DNA from 2 places in the Arthrobacter sp. Y3224055 genome. Region 1 is predicted to be linked to the other one. Evidence: riboswitches for the same ligand, from Rfam matches in the RefSeq annotation. Region 1 holds a riboswitch; the other holds the start of a gene.

The links. Region 1 has a riboswitch for glycine ahead of gcvP (aminomethyl-transferring glycine dehydrogenase). Riboswitches for the same ligand answer to the same signal wherever they lie in the genome.
Region 2: linked by a shared signal. The riboswitch ahead of gcvH (glycine cleavage system protein GcvH) and the one ahead of gcvP (aminomethyl-transferring glycine dehydrogenase) in region 1 are both predicted to bind glycine.

Annotation. Positions count from the first base shown of each region.
Region 1 is NZ_JBNHGB010000001.1:586,539-594,215, forward strand. It holds gene gcvT (glycine cleavage system aminomethyltransferase GcvT) at 1-961, opposite strand, end outside; gene gcvP (aminomethyl-transferring glycine dehydrogenase) at 977-3,856, opposite strand; glycine riboswitch at 4,028-4,127, opposite strand; gene AC5RTY_RS02840 (mycothiol transferase) at 4,253-4,765, opposite strand; gene AC5RTY_RS02845 (S66 family peptidase) at 4,897-5,946, opposite strand; gene AC5RTY_RS02850 (MFS transporter) at 5,973-7,487, opposite strand; gene AC5RTY_RS02855 (GntR family transcriptional regulator) at 7,585-7,677, opposite strand, start outside.
Region 2 is NZ_JBNHGB010000001.1:890,983-898,659, forward strand. It holds gene AC5RTY_RS04310 (amino acid permease) at 1-658, shown strand, start outside; gene AC5RTY_RS04315 (hypothetical protein) at 768-3,233, opposite strand; gene AC5RTY_RS04320 (peptidoglycan-binding protein) at 3,241-4,017, opposite strand; glycine riboswitch at 4,457-4,558, shown strand; gene gcvH (glycine cleavage system protein GcvH) at 5,004-5,390, shown strand; gene glyA (serine hydroxymethyltransferase) at 5,399-6,712, shown strand; gene AC5RTY_RS04335 (L-serine ammonia-lyase) at 6,722-7,677, shown strand, end outside.

The DNA.
Region 1 (7,677 bases):
CCGGGTAGTGGGAGCGGCCGGCGCGCCGGCCAAGCCCCTTGAGTCCCACGAGCTTGCGGGCCGAGCCCTTCTCCTTCTGCGCCTCGAGGGCGCCGCGGCCCACGAAGTCGCCGTCCTTCTTCAGCGCCACCACGCCGCCCAGGCCGGCGTCGAACGGGCTGGTCTCGAGGGTGAGCTCGTTGCCGTACAGCGGCATGCCCGCCTCCAGCCGAAGCGAGTCGCGGCAGGCCAGCCCGGCCGGCAGCAGGTCGGCGCCCCGTCCGGCTTCCAGCAGGGCGTTCCAGAGCGCGGCCGCGTTGGTATTCGGGACGTAGATCTCGAAGCCGTCCTCGCCGGTGTACCCGGTCCGGGCCAGCAGCAGCTTCAGCGGCGCCCCGGACACCGTGAAGTCCACCTCGTCGGCGGCGTAGTACTTCATGTCCCGCACCGTGCCATGCTGGTTGGCGGGCACCAGCTGGAGCAGGATTTCCACGGACTTCGGTCCCTGCACTGCCACCAGCGAGGTCTCGGCCGTGGCGTCCTCCACCGTGGCGTCGAAACCTTCGACCCGTGCGGCGAGTTCCGCGGCAACCGTCGGGGCGTTGCCGGCATTGGGCACCACCAGGTAACGGTCCCCGTGCTGGTCGGCGGGACGCCGGTAGATGATCAGGTCATCGATGATGCCGCCGTCGGCGTTGCAGATCAGCGAATACTTGGCCCGGCCCTCGGTGACGGCGGAGAGCTTGCCGACGAGTGCGTAGTCCAGGAACTTCCCGGCCTCCGGGCCGGTGACCCAGACTTCGCCCATGTGGGAGAGGTCGAACAGGCCGGCGCTGTTGCGCACGGCGCGGTGCTCGGCCAGTTCGCTGCTGTACTTCAGCGGCATCATCCAGCCGCCGAAGTCGGTGAAGGAGGCACCCAGCCGCTCGTGTTCCTCGTAGAGCGCGGTGTGGCGGGGCATGGTGGTGGTCTCGGTAGTCATGCGGTGCTGACCTCTCTAGTTCTCGAAGGCTTCGGGCGGCGGGCAGCTGCAGATCAGGTTGCGGTCGCCGCCGGCGCCGTCGATCCGTCCCACCGGGGCGAAGTATTTGTCCACTTGCAGGCCCGGTACCGGGAAGGCGGCCTGCTCCCGGGTGTACGGCCGGTCCCAGTCGGAGCTGACCACGGCGGCGGCGGTGTGCGGGGCCAGGCGCAGCGGGCTGGCGTCGAGCGGGAAGTCGCCGGCGATCACCTGGTCGATTTCGCCCTTGATCGCGATCATCGCGTCGATAAACCGCTCAATCTCCGTCAGGTCCTCGGACTCGGTCGGCTCCACCATCAGGGTGCCGGCCACGGGGAAGGACAGGGTGGGCGCGTGGAAGCCGTAGTCGATCAGGCGCTTGGCCACGTCCTCGGCGGTCACCCCCGACTTGGCGGTGAGTTCGCGCAGGTCCAGGATGCACTCGTGCGCGACCAGCCCGTCGTTGCCGGTGTAGAGCACCGGGAAGTGCTCGTTCAGCCGGGCGGCGACGTAGTTCGCGGCCAGCAGGGCGCTCTTCGTTGCCTCGGTCAGGCCCTCGGCCCCCATCATGGCCACGTAGGCCCAGGAGATCGGCAGCACGCCGGCCGAGCCGTACTCGCTGGCCGAGACGGGCACGCCCTTGCCTTCGTGTTCGGCCAGCGCGGCGTTGCCCGGCAGGAACGGCACCAGGTGTTCGGCCACCGCTACCGGCCCGACGCCGGGGCCGCCGCCTCCGTGCGGGATGCAGAAGGTCTTGTGCAGGTTCAGGTGGGAGACGTCGCCGCCGAACTTGCCCGGCTGCGCGAGTCCTACCAGCGCGTTGAGGTTGGCCCCGTCGATGTACACCTGCCCGCCGGCGGCATGGACCGCCTCGCAGACGTCGCGCACGTCGGCGTCGTACACGCCGTGCGTTGACGGATAGGTGATCATGATGGCCGAAAGCGAGTCGGCGTTCTGGTCGATCTTCGCGCGCAGGTCGGCGTGGTCGATGGTGCCGTCCGGTGCCGTGGCGACCACGACAACCTTCATGCCGGCCAGCACGGCCGAGGCGGCGTTGGTGCCGTGCGCGGAGGCGGGGATCAGGCAGACGTCGCGCTGGTCGTCGCCGTTGGCCAGGTGGTAGCGGCGGATGGCGAGCAGGCCGGCGTATTCGCCCTGCGAACCGGCGTTGGGCTGGATGGAGACGCCGGCGTAGCCGGTGATCGCCGCGAGGCGTTCCTCCAGATCGGTGATCAGCTCGCGCCAGCCGGCGGTCTGGCTGGCCGGGGCGAACGGGTGGATGGACGCGAATTCCGGCCAGGTCATCGCCTCCATTTCCGCCGTCGCGTTCAGCTTCATGGTGCACGAGCCCAGCGGGATCATGGTCCGGTCCAGGGCCAGGTCTCGGTCAGACAGGCGGCGCAGGTAGCGCAGCATCTGGGTCTCGGAGCGATGGCTGTGGAACACCGGATGGTCCAGGTAGGAGGAGCTGCGCAGCAGCTCGTCCGGCAGCTCGAAGCCGGCGTTCCCGGCCGTTTCGGCGGTCTTGCCGGCGGGGTCCTCCACGCCGAAGGCCTCCGCGACCAGGGCGAGGTGCTCCGCCGTCGTCGTTTCATCGGCGGAAATGCCGACGTGGTCGGCGTCGATGCGGCGCAGGTTCACGCCTTTGGCCTCGGCGGCGGCGGCGATCTCGGCGGCCTTGCCCGGAGCCTTCACTGTGAGGGTGTCGAAGAACCGGTCTGCCGCCAGCGCGTACCCGGCGCCGGTGAGCACGCCTGCCAGCGTGCGGGCGGCCTCATTGGCGTGCTGCGCGATCGCCTTCAGGCCCTCGGGGCCGTGGTAGACGGCGTACATGCTGGCCACGACGGCCAGCAGTGCCTGCGCGGTGCAGATGTTGGAGGTGGCCTTCTCGCGGCGGATGTGCTGCTCGCGGGTCTGCAGCGCCAGGCGGTAGGCGGGGCGGCCGGCGTCGTCCTTCGAGACCCCCACCAGGCGGCCGGGCAAGGAACGCTCCAGCCCCTTGCGGACGGCCATGTAGGCGGCGTGCGGGCCGCCGAAGAAGAGCGGCACGCCAAAACGCTGGGTGTTGCCGACGGCGATGTCCGCGCCCTGCTCGCCCGGCGGCGTGATCAGGGTCAGCGCCAGCAGGTCGGCGGCCACGGTGACCAAGGCGCCGCGCTCCTTGGCCTGCGCGATGACCGGAGCCTGGTCAAACACCCGGCCGGAGGCTCCCGGCTGCTGCAGCACGATGCCCGAGATGTCGCCGTCCGGCAGGCCGGCGGAGAGGTCGGCAACCTCTACGTCGAAGTCCAGCGCCTCGGCCCGGCCCTTGACGACGGCGATGGTCTGCGGCAGCAGGTCCGCGTCCAGCACGGTCTTGCCGGCGGACTTGGACTTGTTGGACCGGCGCATCAACAGCACGGCTTCGGCCACTGCGGTGGCTTCGTCCAGCAGGGAGGCGTTGGCGATCGGCAGCGCGGTGAGGTCCTGGACCATGGTCTGGAAGTTCAGCAGCGCCTCCAGCCGGCCCTGCGAAATTTCCGGCTGGTACGGGGTGTAGGCGGTGTACCAGGCCGGGTCTTCCACCACGTTGCGGCGGATCACCGGCGGCGTGATGGTGTCGTAGTAGCCCTGGCCGATCATCTGCACGGCCGTCACGTTCTTCGCGGCGAGGGCGCGCAGGTCCCCCAGGACCTGGGACTCGCTGCGGGCGGCGGGCAGCGCCAGCGGTTCCTGCTGGCGGATGTCGGCGGGCACGGCCGCGTCCACCAGCTCGTCGATGCTGCCGTAGCCCAACTGCTTGAGCATGGTTTCCGCGTCGTTCCGGCGCGGACCGATGTGTCGGTCGGTGAAGGAGGCGCTGCCGGGCCGGGTAGCGCTGGTGGACTTAGCCGTCATGTGAGGAACTCCAGTTATCCCCGGCTGGGCTGACCATGCCGGTAGTGAAGGGTTCCTCCCCACTCTGTGACTGAACCTGAGAGATTCCGCAGGCTGTGGCCCAAGGGGCCGCCTCCTGCTTGCACCGTCGGTGAGCCGGTCCTGAACGGTCCGGCTGCTTTCCAGAGTTGCCTCTTCGCGGCGGTACAGGGGCCTGAGAGATTCCTGGGGAGGTATTGCTCCTACGGCGCCTGCTGACTGGTACCCAGCAGGACTCTCCCGCCGCATGTCGAAGGCTGTATGCAGTTGTACTGACTCCTTGAATGGTAGTCCAGCGGCTGGCGCGCAACAAGGCGGCAACGCCCGACGGCGCGGCTTGCGGCCGCCGCGGGGGCGCCGGAACCCGCGTGGCCGCCGCTAGGCATCGGTGCGCGAGAGCATGCCCTTCACGTAGGCGGCCTGTCCGACGTGCTCCAGGCAGTCGTCCAGGACGCTGACCAGCCGCACCCCCAGGCTGACGTGCGGGTCCCACCGGGTGTCCACGATCCGGTCCAGGTCATCCTCGCTCAGTCCGGCCAGATACTCCAGGGTGCCGGCATGGACGTCGTCGTAGTAGCCGCGCAGCAGGTCGGCCGATTCGACCCGGACGGCCGCCACCTGCTGCGACGTGTGGCCGTAGCCATGGTCCTTCCGGGGCAGCGGCAGGTCGAACCGCTCCGCCCAGCCGGTCAGCCAGTACTGGTCCGTGCCGGCGACATCGGCAATATGGTCGTCCTGGATGCGCGTCAGATGCCAGATAAGCCAGGCAATCGAGTTGCTGTCACCGCCGGGCCGGGCGGCCAGTTGTCCGGCGTCCAGCCCGTCCAGCACGGAGTGGACGCGCTCCTGGATCCTGCCGTAGGCATCTGCGAGCAGGTCGTTGAACTTCATGGCGCCTCCCGCGGGTCGACTGTGGCGCCAGCTTACCGGGCGGGGCCGCGGCGAGGAATGCGTGCCTGCCTGCAGGCGCGGGGACGGTCACGCAGCCGCGCATCCGTCGCCCGGACCGCCTGCCACCGCGGTCAACTGTAATCGGCCGTGATGGTTCGATCCCGGCCATTGAGCCGCATTGTCCCGCCGTAGGGCACGATCCATTGCGGACGGGTATGGCCGAACGGGACTCCGATGCAGACGACGGCGTGGTCGTTGTAGCGTTTCATCTCGGCGAGGACTGCATCGCGTTGCGCGACGCGGAGCCGGTCACGCTCCTCCGCTGGCGGGACGGTACCGTGACTGCTCACCGGCGGCCGGGCGACGATCACTCCTTCCACCGCCGAGAGGACGCCCCGTTCCCCCAATGCCCGGACCCATCTCTTGACCCACGCTGCCGGAGGCAACTCCTCACTGGTTTCAACAATCAGGATCGACCCCTCGAGGGCTCCCAGGGGCGGCAGCCGACCGGCCATGGCCAGCTGATCGATGACTTCCAGGCACCCGCCCCAGGTGCGGCCGGTCGCTTCCCGCTCGGGCCCCGCCCACGTCCACGGCTGCGTGGGTTCCCGTTCACCGAAGTCGACAAGGGCTTGTGGCGTCAACCAGTCCGGCCCGAAGTCCTCGGACTCGCCTGGGTCAACAATCTCCAGCGCACCGCCCGTCAAGAGCGCTGCCTTCAGCGACGCGAGGTGCTGGTCGTCAATGTGCGGCCCGGCTCCGAGGTGCACCTGGGTCGAGCCCCCGTAGTAGCCTGCTATCCCGACCGACCACAGCCAGTTCAAGAGGTTCGTGTTGTCGCTGTAGCCCATGAAGATCTTGGGGTTCCCGGCGGCGAGACCGGCGTCCAGATGGGGAATGAGAGCTACCTGGTCGTCGCCGCCGATGGTCGCGAGGATGGCCCGGATGGCCGGGTCGGACAAAGCGGCGTGCAGATCCGCGGCGCGTTCCGCGGCGGAAGCGCCAAGCTTCCGGGTCGTCGGGTATTCCACAGGGACCAGTCCCGTTTCGGCGCTGAGTCGACGCATCGCCTGCTCGTGGACATCCGGCGCGAACCCGGGGGCAGCAAAGGACGGGGAGAGAATCGCGACCCGGTCACCGGGCTCAAGCTTGGGTGGGGACACAAGGGCATGGCTCGGCATTTCCCCATCCAACCACGGGCTGTGCCTCAGCGGCCGCTATCCATCCCAGCCGAATCCTCCAGATAGCGGGGCCGGCCCACGATGACCAGGCCCACCGCCAGGATGAGCAAGGCACCGCCCAGCAGGCCGAAGGAAGCACCCCAGCCGCCGCTGGCCTCGCGCAGCAGCCCGAACATCAGCGGGCCGGCGCAGGCGACCGTGTAGCCGATGCCTTGCGCGAACCCGGAGAGTAGCCCCGCGCCGGCCGTGGTGCGGGTCCTGAGGTTCACCAGCAGCAGGCCCAGCGCAAAGGTGCCCTGGCCGAGCCCCGCCAGGGTGATCCACAACCAGGTGCCGAACGAGGGTGACAGCAGCAGCCCGGCGTATCCGGCCGTGTAAAAGCCGATGAACAGCAGGCCCAGGCCCAGGGGATTGCGCAGCCGCCCCGCGATCAGCGGCACCAACAGACTGGTGGGCAGGCCCAGGATGGCGTAGTAGGCCAGCATGGTGCCCGCCGTCGGGGGCAGCATCCCGCTGTCCACCAGCAACGGCGGCAACCACGTGAACATGGCAAACGTGTTCGACAAGGTCCCGGCGAACACCAGGGCCAGGCCCCAGGCGACCGACGAGCGCCAGACGCGGACCGACGTCGTCCCGACGGAACCGGCCTCAGCTCCCGCTGCGGGCCCCGAGGCTTCCGCAGCGGGCGGCCCGTCGGCTCCTGCGGGGCCGGCCGCAGGCCCGGGGACGGTCACCGCCCTGGGGCCGGCAGCGCCGGGGCCGACTCCCGTACCGAGACTCACGGCAGGCCCGGAACCGGCCGGCTGCCGGGCGCTGCCCTCATCGGGCGGGAGGATGTCCAGGCCGCCGGGCCGGTAGGGCTGCAGCACCAGGCGCGCGGTGCGGCGGCGCCAATGTTCCGTCCACGCGGTCATCAGCCACGGCACGAGGGCGGCCGCGCTCACGGCCGCCCACACTCCGATCGAGAACCGCCAGCCGGCAGCCTGCTCAAGCGGCACGGCAAGCAGCGGGCTGAGCGCCGTACTGGCCGCCAGCAAGGTCACGTAAAGCGCGGTGATGAGGCTGGTCCGGTCCGGGAAATAGCGCTTCACTAGCGGCGGCAGCAAAATGTTGCCGATCCCGTAGCCAACCATGGTGAGGCCGGACAGGACCAGGAACGCCGGCACGTCGGAGGCCAGCGCACGGCCCAGTTGGCCGACGGCGGCCATGCCCAGTGCCACGAGCAGCAGTGCTTCCATGCCGATCCGGCGCATCAGCAACGGAACTGCGAACCCGGCAGCGGCGAAGGCGGCGGTCGGCAGCATGCCCAGCACACCGGCGGAGGCCGTGCCGAACGGCAGATCCGCGGCAATATCCGCCAGCACCGGCGACACGCCGGAGACGGCCAGCCGCAGGCTGAGCGCCAGCAGCAGGACGCCGACGAGCACGGTCAGCCGGCCGGCAAGCGGGGCAGGCCGCCGCGGGGCGGGGCTGGCACCCTGAGGCGGTGGGGAATCCGGGCTCGGTGGGGCGTCGGCGGTCAGTTGTGCGGGCGAGGGCAAGCGTGGTCCATGGGTCGAAAGGCCGGGCGGGCGGCCGGGATCAAAACCGGCCGGGAATCACTTTATCCCGTCGCGGCCCGGCTGCCCGGCAGGCGGGCTAGGAACCCTCCTGGCCCAGCCCTTCGGCGAGGATCCAGAATGTTTGGCGCAGCCGCTCCACCGCCGCCTCATGCTGGCCCCGCTGGAGGTA
Region 2 (7,677 bases), 300 kb from region 1:
TGTCGCAGTATCCCCGTTCACGCTCGTCTTCTCGCGCGCCGGGATTGCCTTCGCGGCGGCTCTGATGAACGCGGTGATCCTGACCGCCATCCTCTCGGCGGGCAACTCCGGACTGTATGCCTCCACGCGCATGCTTTACGCCATGGCCCATGACGGCAAGGCCCCGAAAATCTTCCAACGTACCAATGCGCGCGGCGTGCCGATTCCGGCGCTCCTGGCCACCGCGGCCGTGGGACTCTTCGGGTTCCTCTCAGCGATCGTCGGTCAGGGCGCGGCCTACTCCTGGCTGCTGAACATGTCCGGCCTGTGCGGCTTCATCGTGTGGGCGGGAATCGCCATCTCCCACTACCGCTTCAGGCGCGGCTTTCTGGCGCAGGGCAACAAGGTCAGCGACTTGCCGTACAAGGCTTCCCTGTTCCCCGTCGGCCCGCTGCTGGCCTTCGCCATGCTGGTCCTGGTGATCGCCGGACAGAACTACGAGGCCGTGCTTGCCGGACGGGGCATGGAGGTGCTTTCCTCCTACATCGGGCTGCCGGTCTTCATCGCCCTATGGCTGGCCCACCGCTTCATCACCAAGTCCAAGATGGTGCCGCTGCTTGAGATGGACCTCCGGGCGCCGGAGGACCTCGAGGACGAACCGTCCGGCGCCACCCGGTGACCCTGCTGCCCCGGGGCTACCCAGGCGCAGCGGGGCACCGGCGGTAATCAAGCGCTGCGGGGCCCCGGCCGTAGCCGCTCGCCACGTTATGGCGGCAACCTGCCCGGTGTCACCCGCTCGGCGCCGGAGCGGGCTCGTCGGCGGGAGTGGGTGCGGGGGCAGGTTCCTGCACGGGGGCGGGTTCGGGTTGCGGCGTGCCGGTGGCCATCGGTGCCGGGGATGTCGTCGCCGTTCCGGGCTCGGGCTCACCGGCGGGTGCCTCTGCCGGGGCGGGTGGCAATCCGCTGCCGGTGTCCGCCGGAGGTGTTGCCTCGGGAGACAAGCCAGTGTCGGCGGTCTCGTCTGTTTCGGACGCCGCGTCGGTGCCTGTGTCGGCGCTGCCGTCACCGATGGCGGCGTCCTGTTCGATGATGCCGAGGATGCGCACCTTGTAGTCGTTCAGGCGGGCCTGGATCTCGTCCAGGGGAACGTCTTCGAGCGACCGGCCGTAGGCCGCGATCTCTTCCCACAGGGTTGCCAGTTTCTCCATGCCTGCGTCGCTGAGCGGACCGTCGAGGGTGAGGACAAGCTGGCTGGCGAGGGCGTAGGTGAGGCACTCGACGCAGTTGTAGTTGGCCGCCGCCGAAAGGTTTTGGGGGACGACGACGTCGGCCTGGCCGAGGATCAGGACAACCTGGAAGCCGACGGCGACGGCGGTGCAGCCCCGGCAGGAAGCGAAGGCGTAGGCCTCGTTCGTGGCGTCTACCGGCCCGTCTTCGGCCCACACCAGGGCGAAGGCGACGTCGTAGACCACGGATCCGTCCTCAACGTTCACGGCCAGGGCCTGGTTACCATCCTCCTCGGGGGCCAGCGGCCGGTCGAACGGGAAGACCCAGGCCGGTGGTGTGCCGGCGCCGGCCTCAGTAACGGTGGTGCCGGAACCGCCGTCGTTCTGTAAATCCTCGGCGGTGTCCGCCGCAGCGGTCTTCTGGTGCCCGGCCTGCAGCTCGCGGGGAACGAGGACCATCGCCAGTTGCGGTTCCTCCGCCGTGGGCAGGTCGGTGCCGGAGGGCCATGCCGCCACCGTTTGTCCTGCGCCGCCTTCTGCCAGCCCTGGCGGTGACATCGGGGCGAAGGAAGCCGCCGCATCGAACAGGGTTCCGCGTTCGTAGGGCTGCACCGGGCGGTAGGCGCCGTCGTCGGGCCACCAGGCCCAGGCCAGGCCGGCCAGAACGGCTGCGGCGGCGGCCATGGCGGTCACCCGCCGGAGCGGCCGGCCACGGGTTTTCGCCCAGGCCGCCGTGCCAAGCTGGCGGGCCAGGCGCAGCAGGATGTAGGCAATCCCGAGAACGGGAAGCGCGACGGCGGTGATCGCCAGGACACGCACGGCCATGCCGGCGACGTCGCCGTCCGAACCGGCATCGGCCAGCAGCCTGTGTTGGTCCATGATGCTGGCCCAGGCCGTCCCCAGGACCCGGGGAAGCGAGACCACCATCATGGCCAGGCAAAACAGGAGCAGCGGCACCGTAATCAGGACCCAGGCGGTCACGACGGCCCTGGCCCAGGGCTTGAGCAGCTTGGGTTCGGGGTCGGACCACCGCCAGGGCAGCAGCCCCAGGAGGGTGGGCTTGATCCGTTGGAACAGGTCGGGAACCCCGGTGGCGTCGGCGAGGATGTGGTAGCCGTCGAAGCGGACCAGGGGCAGCAGTTGGCGCACCATCTGCAGGATCTGGGTCACCACCACGAGCAGCAGCGCGTCGAAACCGGTGAGCCACCAGGCGCCTATCGTGCCCACCACGACGATGGCGTTGAAGTACAGGCCGCCCAGGTCCGTGCGGAGCCGGCCACCGCGTCCCAGGCGGTAGGAGTCGGTGACATCGGTGTAGAAGGCCGGCCAGATCAGGTACAGGCCCACGCCCATGGCTCCCGGCGTTGCGCCGCCGCGGCGCGCCCCGGCCGCATGGCCGAACTCGTGGAAGCCGGCCGAAAGAATGGTGATGGCGAAAACCAGGAGCAGCAACCCGGGGTTGGCGAAGGCCTGATGGGTTGCCGAGCCGAGGCCCTTGACCATGAGCACCCACCAGCACGCCGCCAGGAAGGTCAGGGTCACGGGCAGGGCGATCAGCGGATGGAACAGGACGGCGAACGGAGCCGTCAGCTTCCGGGTCAGCGCGGGATCCGTGACCGTGTAGCGGAAGCGCATGCCCAGCAGCGGGCTCGCCTTTTTGACGTCGGGCTGCGAGCCGTCGGCGAGCCGCAGCAGGCCCAGCGGCAGCAGCTGTTTGTCGATCAGGGTCTGCACGTTTCCGGCAGTGATCAGCCTGCCGGACTTCTCGCCGGCGTGCTCGGCAATCTGGTCGAGGCTCCGGGAGCCGTCGACGCCCTCCAGAATGGCATACAGGAGCGGGGTGAGCTGGAGCGTCTGGCCGTCCGCGCGCCGGACCAGCGCGGGCGGCTCCCGGTAGCCGGATCCCCGCGCCGGTCCGAGGAGCTGCACCCCGTCGGCCAGCGCCGGGACGTCAATCAAAGGGGCAGCCGACCGGCCGCCGGGCAGCGGGTCACTCGTGGCCGGCGGCCGGCTCGGGCTGATGCTCATTCAGGGGCTATTGTTCGAGATCGGACTGCTGGCCGGCGCTGGCCTCGGCGCTGCCGTCAATCTGCTGGTTGATGATGGCGTCTTGCTGCGCCACCGCGACGGCGTTGCTGTCGATCGAGCCGATATTCGCCGCCACCGCGGCGTCGATCGGCGCGGCAACGTTGGCGTTGGCTGCCACGGCGCCGTTGATCGGGGCGGCAATATCGGCGTCCGCGGCCAGATCGACGTTGACGTTGAGCAGGTTTCCGTCGAGGGTCGACCCGAGGCCTTCCGTGACGGATCCGGTGTCGGGCAGGGTCCCGTCCGGCAGGGTCCCGTCCGGCAGGGTGCCGTCGGGCAGCAGCGCCGGAGCAGTTGCCTCCTGCCCGGTGGCCTCCTGGGCAAGGCCGGAATCGCCGACGGCGGCACCCGTCGCGCCAGCGGAACCGGCCGTTGCCCCGGCGTCCCCCACAGTGTCATTGCCCTGGTCGATGGTGCTGTCCTGGGTCGACTCGGCGGTCGCGTCGGCGGTGATGCCCTGATTGATGATGACTCCCTGGTCGGACAGGGCCTGCGCCGTGGAGCCGGACGAGAGGAGGTTGGCCGAGGCGGCGGCATCAATGGGGGCCGCCACGTTGGCGTTGGCCGCGACGGCCAGGTCGATCGGCGCGGCCGCGTCGATGGCCAGGTCGAGATCGGCGTTTAGATCCAGGATGGACGCGACTTCCTTGTCCGGCAGCGCGGTCCCGGACTGGGATTCGAGTTCCTCCGGCGAAAGCGGGGTGCGTCCCATGTCGTTGCTCATCAAAATCTCCGTCTCCGGCGCAAAGCGCCTTTCGTTCCAACCCGTTGTCGAAACCTGTCGATTCTTGTCAACGGCCCGGCGGTACCGGCGCCTCGGTCATCAGCCTTCCTCTCGGCGACATCAACGCAAAGCATACTGATGAATCCATTTATTGTGTAGGCGCCAGCGTTTCGGCCGCAGGCGCAGCGGCGGACTGGCCCTGGACGTGCCGGGACGGGGAGTGACTGCCGGCTGGACTTCCGGAGAGCGGCGGCCGGTGAGATCGGAGAGTGGCGGCCGCCGGGACCGGAGAGTAACGGTCGGCGGGACGGGGCCCTGAATTGGCGGCCGGCGCAACCCTTGAGCGGCGAAGGGGCCCGATGTTTGGCGGCGGGAATTTGGGATCCCACCGGCACTGTGTGTAGGGTGTGAGGCGAATCACCCACAACTGAATGCCTTTCGAACCGTGGCGGGAGAGTCCTCTCCGCACACCATCCGGGCAGGCGCCGTAGGAGCAAATCCTCCCCAGGAATCTCTCAGGCTCATGTACCGCCGCGGCTAGGCAACTCTGGAAAGCAGTCAGGCAGCAGCCTGGCTCACCGACGGTGCAAGCGGAACACACTCCGCGGAATCTCTCAGGTCAAATACAGAGCGGGGAGGAACCCAAATCCCAGCCGAGCCCTCGCGCCGGCCCAATCTTGGAGTTCCTCATGACTTCTGACCTGCAGCGGCGCGTCCTCCGCAGCCATCGCTCAAAGACTTGGTTGCCGGCCCTGGCCCCACCTTAATTCCCGCCCCGTCGTTCCCCGGTGCCCGGCGCCCTGATCCTCGAGCCAAGGAGTCCGGGGATCCGGCCGCCATCCACAGCTTCATCGAAGCCATGATCGCCGTCCGCACGTGCTTCCGCCCACGAAGCGTCAAGGCGAACAAAACGGGTGCACTACAGGGGCCGAGGCGACCTCCTCTCATCTCCTCAACAAAAAAGCGTGTTTAAGAAAGGCATCACAGTGAGCAAAGTCAACGCCGCACTACGATACTCCGCGGAGCACGAGTGGGTGGCCGCCGACGGTTCCGGCCCGTCCAAAATCGGCGTTTCTGCCGTGGCAACCGAGGCGCTGGGCGACATCGTGTACGTGGATCTCCCCGAGGTCGGTACAGTCGTGACGGCCGGCGAGACCTGCGGTGAAATCGAGTCCACCAAGTCCGTTTCGGACCTCTACTCCCCGGTGACCGGTGAGGTCATCGAAGTCAACGGCGACGCCGTGGCCGACCCCGCCGTGATCAACGATGACCCCTACGGTGCCGGCTGGCTGTTCACCGTCCAGGTGTCGGAGGAGGGCCCGCTGCTCTCCGCCGAGGAGTACGCCTCCGCCAACGGTGGTGAAGTAGCGTGAGCGCGGCAATGACGGCGGTCGCCAGCACCAGCCTGAACGCGGACCTGGGTGTCCTCGATCCGGAAATTGCCGCCCAGATCGACAACGAGCTGCGCCGCCAACAGTCCGGGCTGGAAATGATCGCCTCCGAGAACCACACCCCCGTCGCCGTCATGCAGGCCCAGGGCTCGGTGCTAACCAACAAATACGCCGAGGGTTACCCGGGGCGCCGGTACTACGGCGGCTGCGAGCACGTCGACGTGATCGAGCAGCTGGCCATCGACCGGGTCAAGGAGCTGTTCGGCGCCGGCTTCGCCAACGTCCAGCCGCACTCCGGCGCGCAGGCCAACGCCTCGGTAATGCACGCCCTGATCAAGCCCGGCGACACCATCCTGGGACTGAACCTGGCCCACGGCGGACACCTGACCCACGGCATGAAGATCAACTTCTCCGGCAGGCTCTACAACGTGGCCGCCTATGGCGTCTCCGAGGAGGACCACCGGGTCGACATGGCCGAGGTGGAGCGGCTGGCGCACGAGCACCAGCCGCAGCTGATCATCGCCGGCTGGTCCGCCTATCCGCGCGAGCTCGACTTCGCGGAATTCCGCCGGATCGCCGACGACGTCGGGGCGTACCTGATGGTGGACATGGCACACATCGCCGGCCTGGTGGCCGCCGGCCTGCACGCCAGCCCGGTGCCGCACGCCCACGTGGTCACGTCCACCACGCACAAGACGCTGGCGGGTCCGCGCGGCGGCATCATCCTGACCAACGAGGCGGACATCGCCAAGAAGATCAATTCCGCGGTGTTCCCCGGCCAGCAGGGCGGGCCGCTCGAACATGTCATCGCGGGCAAGGCCGTGGCGTTCAAGGTTGCCGCCTCCGAGGAATTCGCCGACCGCCAGCAGCGTACGCTGGCGGGCGCACGGATCCTGGCCGAGCGGCTGTCGCAGCAGGACGTTGCGGAGAAGGGCATCACGGTGCTGACCGGCGGCACGGACGTGCACCTGGTCCTGGTTGACCTGCGCAATTCGGAGCTGGACGGCCAGCAGGGCGAGGACCTTCTGGCCGCCATCGACATCACGGTGAACCGCAACGCGGTGCCGTTCGACCCGCGGCCGCCCATGGTCACCTCCGGCCTGCGCATCGGCACGCCGGCGCTGGCCACCCGCGGCTTCGGCGACGAGGCGTTCCGCCAGGTCGCGGACATCATCGCCGAGGCCCTCATCGCCGGGCCGGCCGCTGACCTGTCCGGCCTGAAGGCCCGGGTGGAAGCACTGGCCGAGGCGCACCCGCTCTACCCGGACCTGGCACCGGTTTCCACGCCCACCGAAGGGCGCTGAGGAGCCATCATGGCCGTAGGCGTCTTCGACCTCTTTACCGTGGGCATCGGTCCCTCCAGTTCGCACACCGTCGGCCCGATGCGGGCGGCCGCGGTCTTTGCCGGGGAACTGGTGTCAACCGGCGTGCTGGATCGGGTCGCCGGCCTGCGGGTGGACCTGTACGGGTCCCTCGCGGCCACCGGCCGCGGCCACGGAACGTTCACGGCGGTGATGCTCGGGCTGGAAGGCTTTCAACCCGAGCAGATCCTGCCGGACGACGTCGAAACCCGGCTGGCGGAGATGGCCTCGACCGGCGAGCTGCAGTTGTGCGCGCGGGTCGAGGGCTCGGCCGGACGGGTTCTGGACTACCGGGTCGAGGACATGGTGCAGCACCCGCTTACCGTGCTGCCCCGGCACACTAACGGGATGAAATTCCAGGTGACCGACGACGCCGGCACGGTCCTTCACGAGGCCACGTTCTTTTCCGTGGGCGGCGGCTTCGTGGTCCGCGACGGCGAGGAAGGTGCGGCAGCCCAAGACCTGGATGCCAGCAAGGACGAGCTCCCCTACCCCTTCCGGACGGCGGCGGAACTGCTCGAACACTGCCGCAACACCGGCCTTGGCATCAGCGACATCATGATGCTCAACGAGAAGGCCTCGCGCTCCGAGGCGGACATCCGCGCAGGCCTGCTCCACATCTGGCAGGTGATGGAGGAATGCAAGGACTCCGCCATCAAGCGCGAAGGTGTTCTGCCCGGCGGGCTGAACGTCCGGCGCCGTGCCCCCGACTGGCATGAGCGGCTGCTCAAGGAAGACAAGGACCGGGACCACAAATACTGGCAGGAATGGGTCAACCTGGTGGCCCTGGCCGTGAACGAGGAGAACGCCTCGGGCGGCCGCGTCGTCACCGCACCGACCAACGGCGCGGCCGGCATCATCCCCGCGGTCATGTTCTACGCCACCCACTACGCGCCGGGCATGGACAA